Regions from separate parts of the Streptomyces sp. NPDC005070 genome, predicted to be linked through region 2. Evidence: riboswitches for the same ligand, from Rfam matches in the RefSeq annotation. Region 2 holds a riboswitch; each other region holds the start of a gene.
The links. Region 2 has a riboswitch for cobalamin ahead of ACWEBX_RS25760 (ribonucleoside-diphosphate reductase subunit alpha). Riboswitches for the same ligand answer to the same signal wherever they lie in the genome.

Region 1 (5,150 bases), on a different contig from region 2:
TACCCGGGCAAGCCGATCACCGCCGCCATCCTGCGTGGAGTCTGGCGTGTCTTCAGCGACTTCCGCTACGTCCGTGAGATCGCCGGCGCCGACGGCCGCGACCACGCGCTCGTCTTCACGGCCAAGGTGGGCGACAAGGAGATCAACGGCTGCGACTTCCTGCACTTCGACGAGGACGGCCTCATCGACGAATTCACGGTGATGGTCCGCCCGTTGTCGGCGGCGCAGGCGCTCTCCGAGGCCATGGGAGCGCAGTTCGAGCAGATCTCCCGGGAAGCGGCCGGCGCGTGAGGCTCCGGCCTCGCGCTGTTTGAACCGACTCCCTCCGGCTACCCGCCTGTTGTGACGACGACGCCTTCACAGCAGGAGCTCTTCCGGTACTTGGAGGACCGCTTCGAGTGCGCCCGGACCTGTGCCGAATGTGCCAGGACCTCCACGCTGCGCGCGAGCCTCATGGATCCGGACGGGCCGAAGCGGCAGGAGGCCGCGCGACGTTCGGGCATTTTGTGCGCGGAGGTCTGCGAGGCGACCTGCCATGTACTGTCCCGTCATCCGGGGCCGAGCGACCGGGAGCTCCGCGCTCGACTGGAGTGGTGCCGGGACGTCTGTCTGGAGTGTGCCGAGGCTTTCGACGCGTGTCCGGGGTCGGAGGCCGCCGCGCGGAAATGCCGTGAATGCGCCCTCTCGTGCACGGACTTCATCGCCACACTGCGGTGAAGCCGCGAGCCGCGAGTGTCGGGCGGCAACATGCCCGAGTCGGACTCCAGGTCACCCAGGTAGGCCCCGGTTCGCCCGGGTCAGGCTCAGGACTGTCCCGGTCCGGCCCAGGTCTGCTCGGGTCAGACCCCGGGCCGTCCGGGTCAGGCCGACCCGACGAGCGGGCGTCCTGCGCGGAGGTTCCAGCGCCCCGCGCGCCCGCTCAACTCCGTGACGGTGAGCGGCGGTACGTCCACGCGCCAGAACGCCTGGTCCGGAGCGCCCAACACCCGTACCACCAGGGCCCGTACGACCTCGGGCTCCACCACGGCGACGGTTCGGCCGTCGAAACCGGCCGCAGCGTCCAGGTGTTCCGCCACTCGATCGCAGAACGTCCGCACCGACTCGCCGTCGTGCGGAGCCGACGCCGGATCGGCGAGCCAGCGCGCCACCGCCTCCGGCTCCTTCACGCTCACCTCGGCCAGCGTCGCCCCGCGCCAGCGGCCCACATCGAGCGACGCCAACTCCGGTGCCTCGACGGCGCCTTCGAGCCCGAGCGCCTCGGCGGTCTGCTGGCATCGCACGGTGGGGGAGACGCACAGGCGCCCGCCCGCCGGAACGGCGCCCGCGTCGGCTGCCGCCCGGGCGGCCCGCAGGCCCGAGGCGTCCACCGGACTCCCGTCGTCGAAGCGGGCCTCGCGCAGCGCCTCGCCGATCGCCGCGGAGATCAAGATCACTCGGCTGGTCATGCCTTCACTCTCTTGGGTCGTGGACCTGGACGATGCTCCATGGTCCACCATGGTGTGTCGTGCCCGAGCGGAGGCGGAACCCCCGGGCCCATCAGGCAAGTTGCCTCCCTGCCTCCCTGCCCCATGAACCGTGGGGCGCACGGAGCGCGGAGGTATGCGCCCTTGGCCGGGTCGGCGGCTTCGCGGTACCGTCACATGGATATTGACGACGGTTCGGCGGAAGCCCGGTGGAAATCCGGCACGGTCGCGCCACTGTAAGCCCGGCACATGTCACTCCGGCCAGGGGTGACGGACGCGGGCAAGTCAGACCCGTGACTGTCGTCCTGTGCACCACCGAAATGGGACGCGAGTTCCCCGGGAGGTTCTGCCCCATGGCGCAGTCCGTCGTTCAGCCGACCGCCACGCCCACCGCCGTTCCCGCCAAGCTGCCCATCGGCGCGATCGTCCCCTGGGCGGCGTTCTTCGGCATCCTGATGCTGGTCCTGCTCTACTTCGTCGGCGCCGAACAGGGCGCCACCTCCCTCGTCTCCGGCGAGAACGTCCACGAATGGGTCCACGACGCCCGGCATCTGCTCGGGTTCCCCTGCCACTGACGGCTGCGGGGAACGTACGAGCCACGATATTCCGCGAGGGCCGGGAAACCGGCCCGCACGAGGGGGCGGTCCCCGGACGACCGGGCACCGCCCCCTCGCGTGTGCGCACGCGCCCAGCGGCCGCCCCCCGCCCCTCAGCCCGGCATCCTCCGGGAGGCGTCGGCGTCATCGGCATTCCCTATTTCTGGAACGCGTTCTACGGTGTGCGCCGTCAGGTCGGGCCCGGGGAGGCAGGAGGCGCCGTGCATCTCGAATACACGCCGGAGCAGCAGCGGTTGCGGACCGAACTACGTCTCTACTTCACCGAGTTGGTACCGGACAACGCCTACGCGCGCTACGGCGATCCGGCGGCGCAGAAGCGCTTCTACCGCGAGACGATCCGACGCCTCGGCACGGACGGCTGGCTCGGGGTCGGATGGCCCAAGGAGTACGGCGGGCGGGGTCTGAGCCCGATGGAGCAGTTCATCTTCTTCGACGAGGCGGCCCAGGCCGGAGTGCCGTTGCCGTTGATGGCGCTCAACACCGTGGGGCCGACGATCATGCGGTTCGGCACGGAGGAGCAGAAGTCGTACTTCCTGCCGAAGATCCTCGCCGGCGAGATCGACTTCGCGATCGGCTACAGCGAGCCCGGCGCCGGTACCGACCTCGCCGCGCTTCGGACCAGGGCCGTGCGGGAAGGCGACGAGGAGAGCGGCCACTACACGGTCGACGGACAGAAGATCTGGACGACCAACGGTGACACGGCGGACTGGGTGTGGCTCGCGGTCCGCACCGATCCGGACGCCCCGCCGCACAAGGGCATCACCATGCTCCTCGTACCGACCTCCGACCCCGGCTACTCGTGCACGATCATCAACACGCTCGCCTCGCACGACACCACGGCCAGCTATTACGAGAACATCCGCGTCCCCGCCACGCGCCGGGTCGGCGAGGAGAACAAGGGCTGGCGGCTGATCACCAACCAGCTCAACCACGAGCGCGTCACCCTCGCCGCGCACGGCACGATGGCCATCCGCGCCCTGCACGACGTCCAGCGCTGGGCGATGGAGACCAAGCTCGCCGACGGCCGCCGCGTCGTCGACCTGCCCTGGGTGCGCCGCCTCCTCGCGCGCACGCACACCCGGCTGGACGCCATGAAACTCCTCAACTGGCGCATGGTGAACGCCGTCCAGGAGGGCACGCTCACCCCGCAGGACGCCTCCGCCGTCAAGGTGTACGGCTCCGAGGCGCGCCGGGACGCGTACGCCTGGCTGATGGAGATCGTCGCCGCCCCCGGTGTCCTCAAGGAGGGCTCCGCCGGCGCCGTCCTGCACGGCGAGCTCGAACGCGGCTACCGGTCGGCCGTGATCTTCACCTTCGGCGGCGGCAACAACGAGATCCAGCGGGAGATCATCTCGTGGATCGGGCTCGGGATGCCCCGGGTGCGGCGCTGACGGACTGTGACCACAGACGTTAGTTGTCACATACCGAGGATAGTTGGCACCATGATCAATTGAGCCCTCCGGTGCGTTCCAGGCCTCGTGTCCTGTCGCACTGAGGTTGTCGGATTCTCACCGCTTCTCGTTTGCGCTGTCGGATTCTCACTGCGTCGTGCGCTAAGGGGTCCCCGTAGTAATCGCCGAGAAAACAACGGATGTCCCGTCGCACTCCAGCTGGCAGATTCTCAATGCTCTGCAGACCGACCTTGCGGATTCTCATTCGCTGCAGAGGCGGACCAGACGCCGAGGTCGCCTCCTGGCAGGGACACGAACCGCCATCCTCCAGGTCCTGTGATCTGCCACGCCTCGAACGCCGCATCGGTTGGACAGGTCAGATGCGTGCCATCCTCGAACACCATCCGAAGCGTGCCGGACTTGAAGGCGACCGCAGAGACGACCTTCGTCCCCAAGAGCGGGAGGGCTGCGGCCACGTCCTGAGTCTCCGGCACCAGAAGCACGCCGGGATTGGTGTGGGCCGGCCCGGATGAGAGCCGAGCAGGCGTTTCGAGTACGACTTCCCAACCTTCGGCGAGGGCCAGCGTGAGGCGGTAATCGACAGTAATCCCAGCAACGCCCCGCCCTCGGAGATTCAAGATCCACCGGTCATCGTGTTCGACCGGTTCTGCTTCGGTGCTCATCACCCCACCATGCACGGCCCAGCCGAGGGCGACGGACGGTCATCAGGGATTCCGCCGAAGCCACGCCTGTTGAGAATCCGGCGAGGTGTGTTCTCAATCCACTTGGCGAACCAGCAGCTCAGGACAAGATCCAGAGACAGCTCCGATGCGACGGGACATCAGGGCTCCAGCGGATCAAAATCCAGGTGCGTATGAGCTGGTTCGCACTCGTATACTCGTGCGGGCTCATGGAGGGGGAGGTGGAGACAGTGAAGCTTGCTGAGGCACTGGCAGAACGTGCGGAGGCGACGCGCCGTGTAGAACAGCTGCGAGCGCGCGTCGTCGACAGTGCGCGGTACCAGGAAGGGGAGACACCCGCCGAGGATGCAGCTCAGCTGTTGGCTGAGGCCGGTGAGGTGCTGGACGCTCTGGAAACGTTGATCCGGCGGATCAACCGGACCAATGCCACCGTGGAGATGAGTCCGGACGGCACGCTCACCGATGCCCTCGCACGCCGGGATGTCCTACGGTTGCGTCACTCTGTGGTCACCGCGGCGGCGGACGCGGCGGCGGGTAAGGGCGAGCGGGGATACGGTCGGCAACTTCGGTCCGAGCTGATGATGCTCTCCGCGCTTCCGGTCGCGGAACTGCGTGGTCAGGCGGATGCACTCGCCCGGGAGATCCGCGAGGTCGATGTGCGGATCCAGCGTACGAACTGGGATGTCGATCTGCTGGACTGAATAGTCCAGCAAGCTGGAACGATGTGGAGCAGGTAGCAGTTTCGGAGGCGTGCACACACCGAGGGCCGGCGGTTTTCCAGCCCACTCCTGGCGCGTGAAGAGCAACGCGGGGGTTCGACTCCCCATTAACCGTGCAGCTCAGCACCGCGTACAGGTAACGGTGCACATTGCACAGCACATCACCACGTGCAGATCCGAGGCGGCGAGGGCGGGTTCGGGGCTTTCCACATCGCAGCACCATGGAGAACGGCGATCTCTGGTGGACACCGTTGGCGAT
Region 2 (5,150 bases):
GCGTCTCCAGCCGGTCCATCTTCTCGACCGAGTCCATCCACTTGAAGCAGAACTGCGCCTTCTCGCGGATGGAGGGGATGCTCTCGACCGCCGCGAACGCCGCCGTGCGGTCCTCCGGGTCGGGCAGGTAGGTGTCGAGCAGCGTCAGATAGAACTGGACGTGCACGGCCTCCTCGAAGAGCTGACGGCTCAGGTACAGCCGCGCCTCGGGGGAGTTGATGTGCTTGTACAGCGTCAGCACCAGGTTGTTCGCCACGATCGAGTCGCCCGTCGCGAAGAACGCGACCAGCCGGCCGATCATGTGCTGCTCACCCGGCGTCAGCTTCGCGAGGTCGGCGACGTCCGAGTGGAGGTCGACCTCCTCGACGGTCCAGGTGTTCTTGATCGCGTCCCGGTAGCGCTCGTAGAAGTCCGGGTAGCGCATGGGACGGAGAGTCAGTTCGAAGCCCGGGTCGAGCAGGTTCTTCTCGGACACGGTCTTCTCGGCGTTCGTGTCGGTCATTACTGGCAGGCCTCGCAGGACTCGGGGTTCTCAAGGGAGCAGGCGACGGCGTCGGGGTCGGCGGCCTGCTGGACGAGGATGGTGGTCTCGGGCCGCGCCTGTGCCTGGGCCGCGCGGGCGATGCGCGTCGCCGGGCGCGAACGCAGGTAGTACGTCGTCTTCAGGCCCGCCTTCCAGGCGTAGGCGTACATCGAGGAGAGCTTGCCGATGGTCGGCGTCTCCAGGAACAGGTTCAGCGACTGGGCCTGGTCGAGGAACGGCGTGCGGGCGGCGGCCATGTCGATCAGGCCGCGCTGCGGGATCTCCCACGCCGTGCGGTACAGGTCGCGGACGTCCTGCGGGACCCAGGTGAAGCCCTGGACCGAGCCGTTGGACTCGCGCAGCGCCTCACGGGTCTGCGCGTCCCACACACCGAGCTCCTTCAGCTCGGCCACCAGGTACGAGTTGACCTGGAGGAACTCGCCGGAGAGCGTCTCGCGCTTGAACAGGTTCGACACCTGCGGCTCGATGCACTCGTACACGCCCGCGATCGAGGCGATGGTGGCGGTGGGCGCGATGGCCAGCAGCAGCGAGTTGCGCATGCCGACCGAGGCGATCCGCTCGCGCAGGGCCGCCCAGCGCTCCGGCCAGTTCAGCTCGACGTCGAAGTGGTCCGGGTGCAGTACGCCCCGGGCGGTACGGGTCTTCTCCCAGGCCGGGAGCGGTCCGTTGCGCTCGGCGAGGTCCGCGGAGGCCTCGTACGAGGCGAGCATGATCCGCTCGGCGATCCGGGTGGACAGGGCGCGGGCCTCGGGCGAGTCGAACGGGATCCGCAGCTTGAAGAAGACGTCCTGGAGGCCCATCGCGCCGAGGCCGACCGGACGCCACTTGGCGTTGGAGCGGCCCGCCTGCTCGGTCGGGTAGAAGTTGATGTCCACCACGCGGTCGAGGAAGGTCACCGCGGTGCGCACGGTGGCGTCGAGCCGCTCCCAGTCGATGTTCCCGCCGGTCACGAACGCGCCCAGGTTGACCGAACCCAGGTTGCAGACCGCCGTCTCCCCGTCGTCCGTGACCTCCAGGATCTCGGTGCACAGGTTCGAGGAGTGGACCGTGTGGCCCGGCTCCGCCGTCTGGTTGGCGGTGCGGTTGGCGGCGTCCTTGAAGGTCATCCAGCCGTTGCCGGTCTGCGCGAGGGTGCGCATCATGCGGCCGTAGAGGTCGCGGGCCGGGATGGTCTTCCTGGCGAGGCCCGCCTCCTCGGCCTTGCGGTAGGCCGCGTCGAACGCATCGCCCCACAGGTCGACCAGTTCCGGCACGTCGGCGGGGGAGAACAGCGACCAGACGCCGTCCTCGTTCACCCGGCGCATGAACTCGTCCGGGATCCAGTGCGCGAGGTTCAGGTTGTGCGTACGCCGGGCGTCCTCACCGGTGTTGTCGCGCAGCTCCAGGAACTCCTCGATGTCGGAGTGCCAGGTCTCCAGGTAGACCGCCGCCGCGCCCTTGCGCCGGCCGCCCTGGTTCACCGCGGCGACCGAGGCGTCGAGGGTCTTGAGGAACGGGACGATGCCGTTGGAGTGCCCGTTGGTGCCGCGGATCAGCGAACCGCGCGAGCGGATGCGGGAGTAGGACAGGCCGATGCCGCCCGCGTGCTTCGACAGGCGTGCCACCTGGTGGTAGCGGTCGTAGATGGAGTCCAGCTCGTCCAGCGGCGAGTCGAGGAGGTAGCAGGACGACATCTGGGGGTGCCGCGTACCGGAGTTGAAGAGCGTGGGGGAGGAGGGGAGGTAGTCCAGCCGGCTCATGAGCCGGTAGAGCGCGGTGACTTCCTCCACGGAGCGGACGGTGTCGTCCTCCGCGAGACCGCAGGCCACCCGCAGCATGAAGTGCTGGGGCGTCTCGACGACCTTGCGGGTGATCGGGTGCCGGAGCAGATAGCGGGAGTGCAGCGTGCGCAGCCCGAAGTAGCCGAAGCGGTCGTCGCCCTGGAGGTCGATCAGCGCGTCGAGGCGGGCCGTGTGCAGCCGCGCGAACGCGGCCGTGCGGTCGGCGATCAGGCCCTCGCGGTGGCCGACGGCGACCGACTCGGAGAAGGTGGTGACGCCCTGGGACGCGGCCTCCGCGGTGATGGTGACCGCGAGCAGACGGGCGGCCAGCCGCGAATAGGCGGGGTCCTCGGAGATGAGACCCGCGGCCGCCTCGGTGGCCAGTTCGCGCAGCTCGGCCTCGTCGGCGCGGGCGGACCGGCCGCGCAGCGCCGCCGCGGCGACCCGGCCGGGGTCGGCGTCGGGGAGGTCGGCGGTCAGATCCGTCAGGGTCCGCAGCAGCACGGTCCCGGGACCGTCGGTCTCCACCGGGGCCTGCGGCGCGGTCACTGAAGCCGGATCGGCTGGCGCGATGGTCACGTGGGCTCTCCTCGCTCGGCACGGGACCTTGCGGGCGGGCAGGGGCACACGGGAGCGCTTTCGGGCAGCAGCGCACCGCGTCCACCGGCCCATTCCGCGAGGCCCGGACGTCGTCGGCACCCGGGCCGGACGGCCGGGGCGCGCTGTCGGCAGGTCCTCGGACTGACGCGAGTACGGGCACACGCAGACGCGAACACGCACAAGTAACACCGTTGCGGGACAGTTCCGGATTCGCACCGGATTCCCCTGCGGCGACAGCGACCATGAGCATACATCTTGTGTCGGGCTCCGGGACTGCCCCCACATGTTGTGTCCGCTGGGTGTTCGAGAGCGCTACGGAGCGTGCCGGAGCGTCAACTCGTAAGTGAGCAGCCGGATGTCGTCGAGCTCCGGAAAAGGGTTCCAGTCGCGGTCCGGGGTGCGGGTGAAGCCGATGCGCTCGTAGAGGCGGTGGGCGCTCAGCATGGTGCGCTGGGTGGACAGCACGAGGCGCGCGCAGCCCTCCAGGGCCCGTGCCCGCGCGACGCAGGCGCGCACGAGGGCCTCGCCGGCGCCCCGGCCGCGCGCCTCCCGCGCGACCGCGAGCATCCGGATCTCGGCCTCCCCGTCGCGCGCCGAGTCGGCCATGGGGCCGCCGTCCGCCGCGAAGGTCACGCTGCCGAGCACCCGGTCCCCCTCGGCGGCGACCAGCACCTCGGCGACGGCCGCGCGCCCCGCGACGTCCCGCAGCCTTCCGAGGTACGCGTCGCTCTCCCCGAAGTCGAGCAGCCCGTCCCCGAGATAGGCCCGGGCCGCGATCTCGCCGATGGCGGAGTACTCCTCGGGCCGCGCCGGCCGGATGACGATGTCCATGCGGCGAGTGTGCCCGACCGGCACGGCGACGGGCCGCCGGTTTTCCTCCGGCGGCCCGTCGTTCACGGCTGTCGCGGCACCCGGCCCGAGGGACGGGTCCCTGTGGACCGGGACCGGTCCCCGGCGTCTCCTAGTGGCTCGCGTCCGCCGTCGCCGGCGGGAGTTCCGTCTCGACGCCCGTGTCGCCCGCGTCGGCCGTGTAGTCCCCGGGCGAGGTCTCGTCCACGCCCTCCGGGGCCTTGAGCGCCCGGAGGACGAATGTCAGGACGACGGTCACGGCCACGTTCAGGACGAACGCCGTCAGGCCGATGTAGCCGATCTCCCCGATGCCGGGGATCTCCTTCGAGCTGCCGCCGAAGTGCTTCTGCGTCGGGGAGGCCACCCCGTAGGCGGCGATCGTGCCGTAGAGCATGCCGACCGCCCAGCCGCCCAGCAGCGCCCAGCGGTGGAACCAGCGGGTGAAGAGACCGCCCACCAGCGAGGGGAAGGTCTGCAGGATCCAGATGCCGCCCAGCAACTGGAAGTTGATCGCGACGGTCTTGTCCATGGTCAGGACGAAGACCAGCGCGCCCACCTTCACCAGCAGCGAGACCAGCTTGGAGACCCGGGTCTCCTGCCGCGGGGTCGCGGCCGGGTTGATGAAGTCCTTGTAGATGTTGCGGGTGAAGAGATTCGCGGCCGCGATCGACATGATGGCCGCCGGGACGAGCGCGCCGATGCCGATGGCGGCGAAGGCGACGCCCGCGAACCAGTCGGGGAACATGTCCTCGAAGAGCTGGGGGATGGCGAGCTGGCCGTTGGTGACCTTCACGCCCGCCGCGATCGCCATGAACCCGAGCAGGGCGAGCAGGCCCAGCATCAGCGAGTACAGCGGCAGGATCGTGGTGTTGCGGCGGATCACCTCCCGGCTGCGGCCGGACAGCGTCGCGGTGACCGAGTGCGGATACATGAACAGCGCCAGCGCCGAGCCGAGCGCGAGGGTGGCGTACGTCCACTGGCCCGCCTCGGCGGGGACGATCCCGCCGGCTCCCGCGGCCGTGTACTTGGCGCCCGCCGCCTTGAAGATCTCGTCGAAGCCGCCCAGCTTGATCGGGATGTAGATGATGGCCACCGCGATCACGATGTAGATCAGGGTGTCCTTCACGAACGCGATCAGCGCGGGGGCCCGCAGCCCCGAGGAGTAGGTGTACGCGGCCAGCACGCCGAACGCGATGAGCAGCGGCAGGTCCTTGACGAACCAGTTGGCGCTGTCGCCGCCGCCCACGCCCATCACGTCCAGGACGGCCTGGATGCCGACGAGTTGGAGCGCGATGTACGGCATGGTGGCGAGGATGCCGGTGACGGCCACGGCGAGGGACAGGCCCTTGGAGCCGAAGCGGCCGCGCACGAAGTCCGAGGTCGTCACATAACCGTGC
Region 3 (5,150 bases), on a different contig from region 2:
CGGTGAGTCCGTTCGGGTCGGTGGGGACGATCTCGCCGAGCGGCTGGGCGGATTCCCAGGTGGTCTCGAAGAGCGCGCACAGGGCGGTGAGGGTGCCCTGACCGGTCAGCAGGACGGCGCCGGCGGCGGTGTCGTCGCTGCTGACCGAGATCATGGCGGTCAGCCGGTCCATGAGGATCATCCGGGTCGGCAGGGACGGAACCGTGCGGACCCGGCCGCCCAGCCGGGCCAGCCAGGTGGCGTGTTCGACGGTGGGCCGGTTCGTACGGACACTGTCGAGGTAGATCGTGCGCATGCGCACCCCGCGGCCGAGCAGGTCCTCGTTGAGCGGGCGTGACGCGGCCATGTTCTCCGCGGTCTGGGGTCCGCCCGGGGCGAAGGCCAGGAACTCCTCGCGCACCTCGCGGGTGAGTACGGCCAGCCGGTCGCGTATCTGGTCGAGGCCGACGAGTTGCTCCACCCCTGGATGGCTGGTGGCCGGGCGGAGCTCGGCGTACTCGGAGATGAGCTGCGCCGCGGCGGCCCGGGAGGATTCGAGGCGCTGCTGCTGGGCCGCCAACTGGGCCTGCTGGCGGCCCATCAGGATCTCCATGCCGATATCGGGCGAGACGGCCCGGAGCCGGCCCGCGTCCCCCGCGGCGGGGCGCACCAGGGCCAGTTCGCTCAACGTGTCGAGGGCGTCGCGCACCTCTTCCCCGCGCAGCCCCACGGTGTCGGCGAGGGCCGCGACACCGGCGGCCGGACTTCTGAGCATGGCGCGATACACCGTCTCGGCGGCGGCATCGAGTCCCAGCGCGGTCAGCATCAGGTTCCCCCCAGTTTCCACAGACCCTCCCCTGTCCCACGATGATCTTCGCAGAGGACAGGGGATCGTCACAGGGGGAGGACCGAACCGGCCATGGCCTCAACTGGCCACCGCACAAGCCGACTTGTTGACGCGTCCCGTTGAGATTCTGGACTGCATGTACCTGGTCCACACATATCTGGAACTGCCGCCCGGCGACGAACTGCCGCAGAACATCAGGACTCTGGTGCGATCGGCGATCGTTCCCCGCGACGGCGTCGAGCACGTCGCCGTGCATGCCGTCTCTCCTTCCGAACTCACGCTCGGCTTCTACCTGTTGGCCGATGCGCTCGAGGACGCGGAGGAACGAGCGGTACGGACCACCCGCCGACTGCTGCGCGCCGTACCGCAGTTGGCCACGGCGCGGCCGACCGGCGCCGGAGTGCCGCTGATGCCCCTGGCCTTCGAACCGCGGGCGGTGGACGGAAGCGGCCCCCGTGGACGCATCGGTCCAAGGCCGCTTCCGTCCAGCCGTGAACCCTTTCCTCGGGCCTGAGCTGCGACGAACCTATGAATCACCGGCCGAGCCGAGCGCCACCGCGGGGCGCGACAGCAGGCCGGACACCGCATCTCGTCCCGGAAGGAACGGAAACAGCCATGCTTCGTACCCGCATCGCCAAGGCCGCCGCGGTCTCCTCCCTCGTCGTCGCCGCGGCTCTCGCCGCCCCGGTGGTCACGCACCGGTCCACGGCGGACGCGGTTCCGGCCTCCTCCGTTCTCGCCTCCGACGCCGGCTGGCAGGTCGCTCCGACGGACGCCGGCCGGCAGGTCGCTCCGGCGGACGCCGGCTGGCAGTAGGCCGCCCGCCGCGACCGACCGCCACGCGCCACGGCCGCGCCCCGTCGGCCTGAAAGGGCGGCGCCCCCTCGAACCGAGGGGGCGCCGCCCTTTTCGGCGTGAGCCGGAGCATGGCCAGGACATCTCCGAGCGCGGGCGGTGTGCGGACGCCTCGAAGGCCCCGCCGGGGATCGGCGGGGCCTTCGAGGCGTCGGGTGGGGCGTCAGGCGATCTTCTTGTAGCGCAGGGCGACGTAGTCCGAGGCCGGGTGGCCGCTGATGTCACCGCTGTTGATGTTCGCGGTCGAGTAGTTCATGTCCGTCGCCGGGCTGCTCTCGGAGTAGTAGTAGAAGGTGCCCGTGTCCTGGTTCTTCCAGCCCGCGAAGATGACGGCGTGCTCGGAGTAGTCGTTCAGCGCGTCACCGGGCAGGAGGGCGGCCTTGCTGATCTGCGTGCTCGCGCTGGAAAGCGTCTCGGTCGTCAGGGAGTTGGTGAGGTGCCAGGCCATGGAGACGAAGCCGGAGCAGTCCGTGCGGTAGGAGTGGTCGCCGTCGACGTCCACGGCGGAAGCGCCCTGGTCGTACTGGACGTTGCGGGTGTACCAGTTCTTGGCCCGGTCCATGACCTCGCTGCGGTAGATGGTGCCGCCCTGGACGGACTTCGGCGGCGCCGACGGCACGTAGGCGCAGTTGTTCGCGTAGGCCGACAGCAGGCTCTGGGTCCAGCCGGAGGCGTCCACCGGGTCGTCGGAGTGGTACGTGACGTCGCTGCCGTCACCGTCGGTCGGGTCGGCGTCGGAGTACCAGTACATGCCGCCGTTGGTTCGGCCGTAGTAGAGGCCGCCGCCGGGCGAGGAGAGCGAGTCGACCGCCGACCAGCCGCTCGCCTTGAGGACGGAGAGGTCCCAGTCGTCCACTCCGTTGATCTTGTAGCTGAGCAGTCGGCCGTCCGCGGTCGAGGCGACGATGCGGTCGTCGCCCGCGGCGGCGAGCGTCTTGAGGACGAAGCCGGTGTCGATCACGACGTGCTGGCCTATGTGGGCCGAGCCGGCGGGCTTGGGCTGCGAGACGAGGTACTGGTGGAGCTGGCCGTCGACGGTTCCGTAGAGGTGGCCGGCTCCGTCGTAGACCATCTTGTCGAAGGTCCAGCCGCCGTCCCAGATCTTGACGACTCCCGCGACCCCGAGGGAGGTGTTGTTCGTCTGGATGTCGACCCGGTAGAGGTCGCCGGTGGTCGACGTGACCAGGACCGTGTTGAAGTTGAGCGTCGCCATCGCCTTGGGCGTGAAGCCGAGGTTCGGGCCGATGAGCGTCTTGACGCGGTTGCCCGTGTCCGGAGCGATCTGCGTGTACGTCAGCCGGCCGTCCGACAGCGTCCCGTACATCGACACGTCACCGGAGCACGACGCGACGGCGTGGGCGGCGCCGGCGGTGGTGGCCACCATGCCGAGGGACATCGCGCCGACGGCGGCGACGGCTGCGGTGGTACGGCGGACGGCGTGGCTGAACTTCATGATCTCTCCTGCGGTGTGGAAGGGGAACGGGCGAAGGCACGTCACCGACCGCCCGGCTGCCCTGCAGGTGCAGCCGTGGAGGTCGTCCCGGGTGTGTCGCCCGGTGGCAAGAACTACTTTCGCCGCAGGTCACGAGGGGTGGAAGAGAGATCGGCTGGACGCAAACGTCCTTGGCCTGTTACGTCCTGACAGGGCATCGAAAGGCCCCGGGACGCCACACTCGGGCGTCCCGGGGCCGGTCGGCCGTGTTGGTGCGCAGGCCTCAGGAATCCGCCGGGCGCCTCGGCGGGGCGAAGGTGTACAGGTCGAGGATGTCCGGCGGCGGAGCCACTCCCGGACCGCCGGCGCGCACCCAGGCCACGATGTCCTCGGTCGCGTCCGGGTCGTTGACGAGTCCGAGCCAGACGGGCCGTGCGCCGGCGGCCCGGCCCGCGGCGGACGGCTGTACGACGATGACGTTGGCCTGGTCGCACACGTCGAGGCATGCGGAGACGCGCACCGGTACCTCCGCGCGCAGCCGCGCGGTCTGCGCGGCGTGATCCACTCCGGTCACCTTGGGACTGCCGCAGCAGCAGTCCCGGCACACGACGACCCGGCACGGCACGGGTCCGCCCACCCCCACGGACTCGCCCGGCATCTCTTCCGACGGCGTCTTGGGCACAGCCCACCACTCCCCACCCGGGGAGATCCGCCCCGGTGTTGATCGAGGAGGCGACCGCGTGAGTCTCCTGGCTCCCGGATCCCGAACGCTCCGCCCCCGCACCCCGGTCGGGGTGGTGGCCCGTGCTGCTCGCTCGCCGGTCACAGTGGCGGGACCGCGCCGGATTCACACCGGCTTCCTCGTTCCGCCGTCGCCCTATGTCGCCGATCATCATGTCATCCACCGATGTCGGTGTCCGTTCGCCGCCGGTGTCGCGCGGCTTCGGCGGCTGGGATGGGTCCATGACTTCTCAGCGAGACATGAACGGCAAGGTGGCCCTCGTGACCGGCGGGAGCCGGGGTATCGGGGCCGCGACGGCGCTGCGGCTGGCCCGCGAGGGCGCGGACGTGGCCATCACCTATGTGAGCGGCAAGGAGGCCGCGGAGGACGTCGTACGGGGTGTGGAGGCGCTCGGGCGCAGGGCGCTCGCCCTGCGCGCGGACGCCTCCGACGCGGCGGAGGCCGGCACGGTGGCGGACCGGGTCGTCGCGGAGTTCGGGCGGCTCGACGTCCTCGTCAACAACGCCGGGGTGGGGGTCCTGGGTCCGCTCGCATCCCTGACCCTGGCGGACGTGGACCGGGTGCTCGACGTGAACGTCCGGGGGGTCTTCCTGGCTTCCCGGTCGGCCGCGCCGCACCTCGGGGACGGCGGGCGGATCGTCACGATCGGCAGTTGCATGGCGCAGCGCGTCCCCGGTCCGGGAGGGACGCTCTACGCGATGAGCAAGTCCGCGCTGATCGGCCTGACCAAGGCACTGGCGCGGGAACTCGGCGGCCGCGGGATCACCGCCAACATCGTCCATCCCGGTCCCGTAGACACGGACATGAACCCGGCGGACGGCCCGTACGCGGCGGGCCAGAGCGCGCTGACCGCGGTGGGCCGCTTCGGTGCCGCCGACGAGGTCGCGTCGATCGTCGCGTATCTGGCGGGGAGCGAGGCGGGATACGTCACGGGGGCGGAGTTCGCGGTGGACGGCGGACACGCGGCGTGACGACCCCGGGGCCGGCCCTGCGGAGGGCCGGCCCTGCCGGGACGGACCGCGGCGACGCCGCGGGGGCCGCTCCCGGGCGGCCTCCGCGCGGGCCTCGGCGGCGCGCCCGGCCGGGGGGCGGAATCGGGCGGCTCAGCCGCCGAGTTCCTGGTGGCGTGCCGTCAGGCGGGACGCCCCCTCCTCCGTGAGGGAGCCGAAGAGGCGCAGGCGGGAGATGCCGCCGTCCGGGAAGATGTCCACGCGCGCGTGCGTGGCGACGGCGGGTGCCGCGAGGGTGAAGCGGTGATTGGTGTCGGGCTGGAGCCGGGTGCGGGGCAGGATCTC

Region 1: it holds a riboswitch for cobalamin, as region 2 does, so the genes downstream of both, ACWEBX_RS10525 (CbtB domain-containing protein) here and ACWEBX_RS25760 (ribonucleoside-diphosphate reductase subunit alpha) in region 2, are expected to answer to the same signal.
Region 3: it holds a riboswitch for cobalamin, as region 2 does, so the genes downstream of both, ACWEBX_RS24380 ((2Fe-2S) ferredoxin domain-containing protein) here and ACWEBX_RS25760 (ribonucleoside-diphosphate reductase subunit alpha) in region 2, are expected to answer to the same signal.

The regions. Positions count from the first base shown of each region.
Region 1 is NZ_JBSFZS010000022.1:12,394-17,543, forward strand. It holds gene ACWEBX_RS10515 (nuclear transport factor 2 family protein) at 1-291, shown strand, start outside; gene ACWEBX_RS10520 (histidine phosphatase family protein) at 861-1,445, opposite strand; cobalamin riboswitch at 1,639-1,778, shown strand; gene ACWEBX_RS10525 (CbtB domain-containing protein) at 1,817-2,038, shown strand; gene ACWEBX_RS10530 (acyl-CoA dehydrogenase family protein) at 2,281-3,471, shown strand; gene ACWEBX_RS10535 (DUF6188 family protein) at 3,702-4,154, opposite strand; gene ACWEBX_RS10540 (DIP1984 family protein) at 4,403-4,873, shown strand.
Region 2 is NZ_JBSFZS010000084.1:23,859-29,008, forward strand. It holds gene ACWEBX_RS25755 (ribonucleotide-diphosphate reductase subunit beta) at 1-502, opposite strand, end outside; gene ACWEBX_RS25760 (ribonucleoside-diphosphate reductase subunit alpha) at 502-2,883, opposite strand; cobalamin riboswitch at 3,015-3,164, opposite strand; gene ACWEBX_RS25765 (GNAT family N-acetyltransferase) at 3,217-3,735, opposite strand; gene mctP (monocarboxylate uptake permease MctP) at 3,866-5,150, opposite strand, start outside.
Region 3 is NZ_JBSFZS010000076.1:16,644-21,793, forward strand. It holds gene ACWEBX_RS24360 (helix-turn-helix domain-containing protein) at 1-805, opposite strand, end outside; gene ACWEBX_RS24365 (hypothetical protein) at 963-1,340, shown strand; gene ACWEBX_RS24370 (hypothetical protein) at 1,442-1,642, shown strand; gene ACWEBX_RS24375 (tachylectin-related carbohydrate-binding protein) at 1,845-3,134, opposite strand; gene ACWEBX_RS24380 ((2Fe-2S) ferredoxin domain-containing protein) at 3,397-3,771, opposite strand; cobalamin riboswitch at 3,836-4,010, opposite strand; gene ACWEBX_RS24385 (3-oxoacyl-ACP reductase family protein) at 4,077-4,826, shown strand; gene alc (allantoicase) at 4,959-5,150, opposite strand, start outside.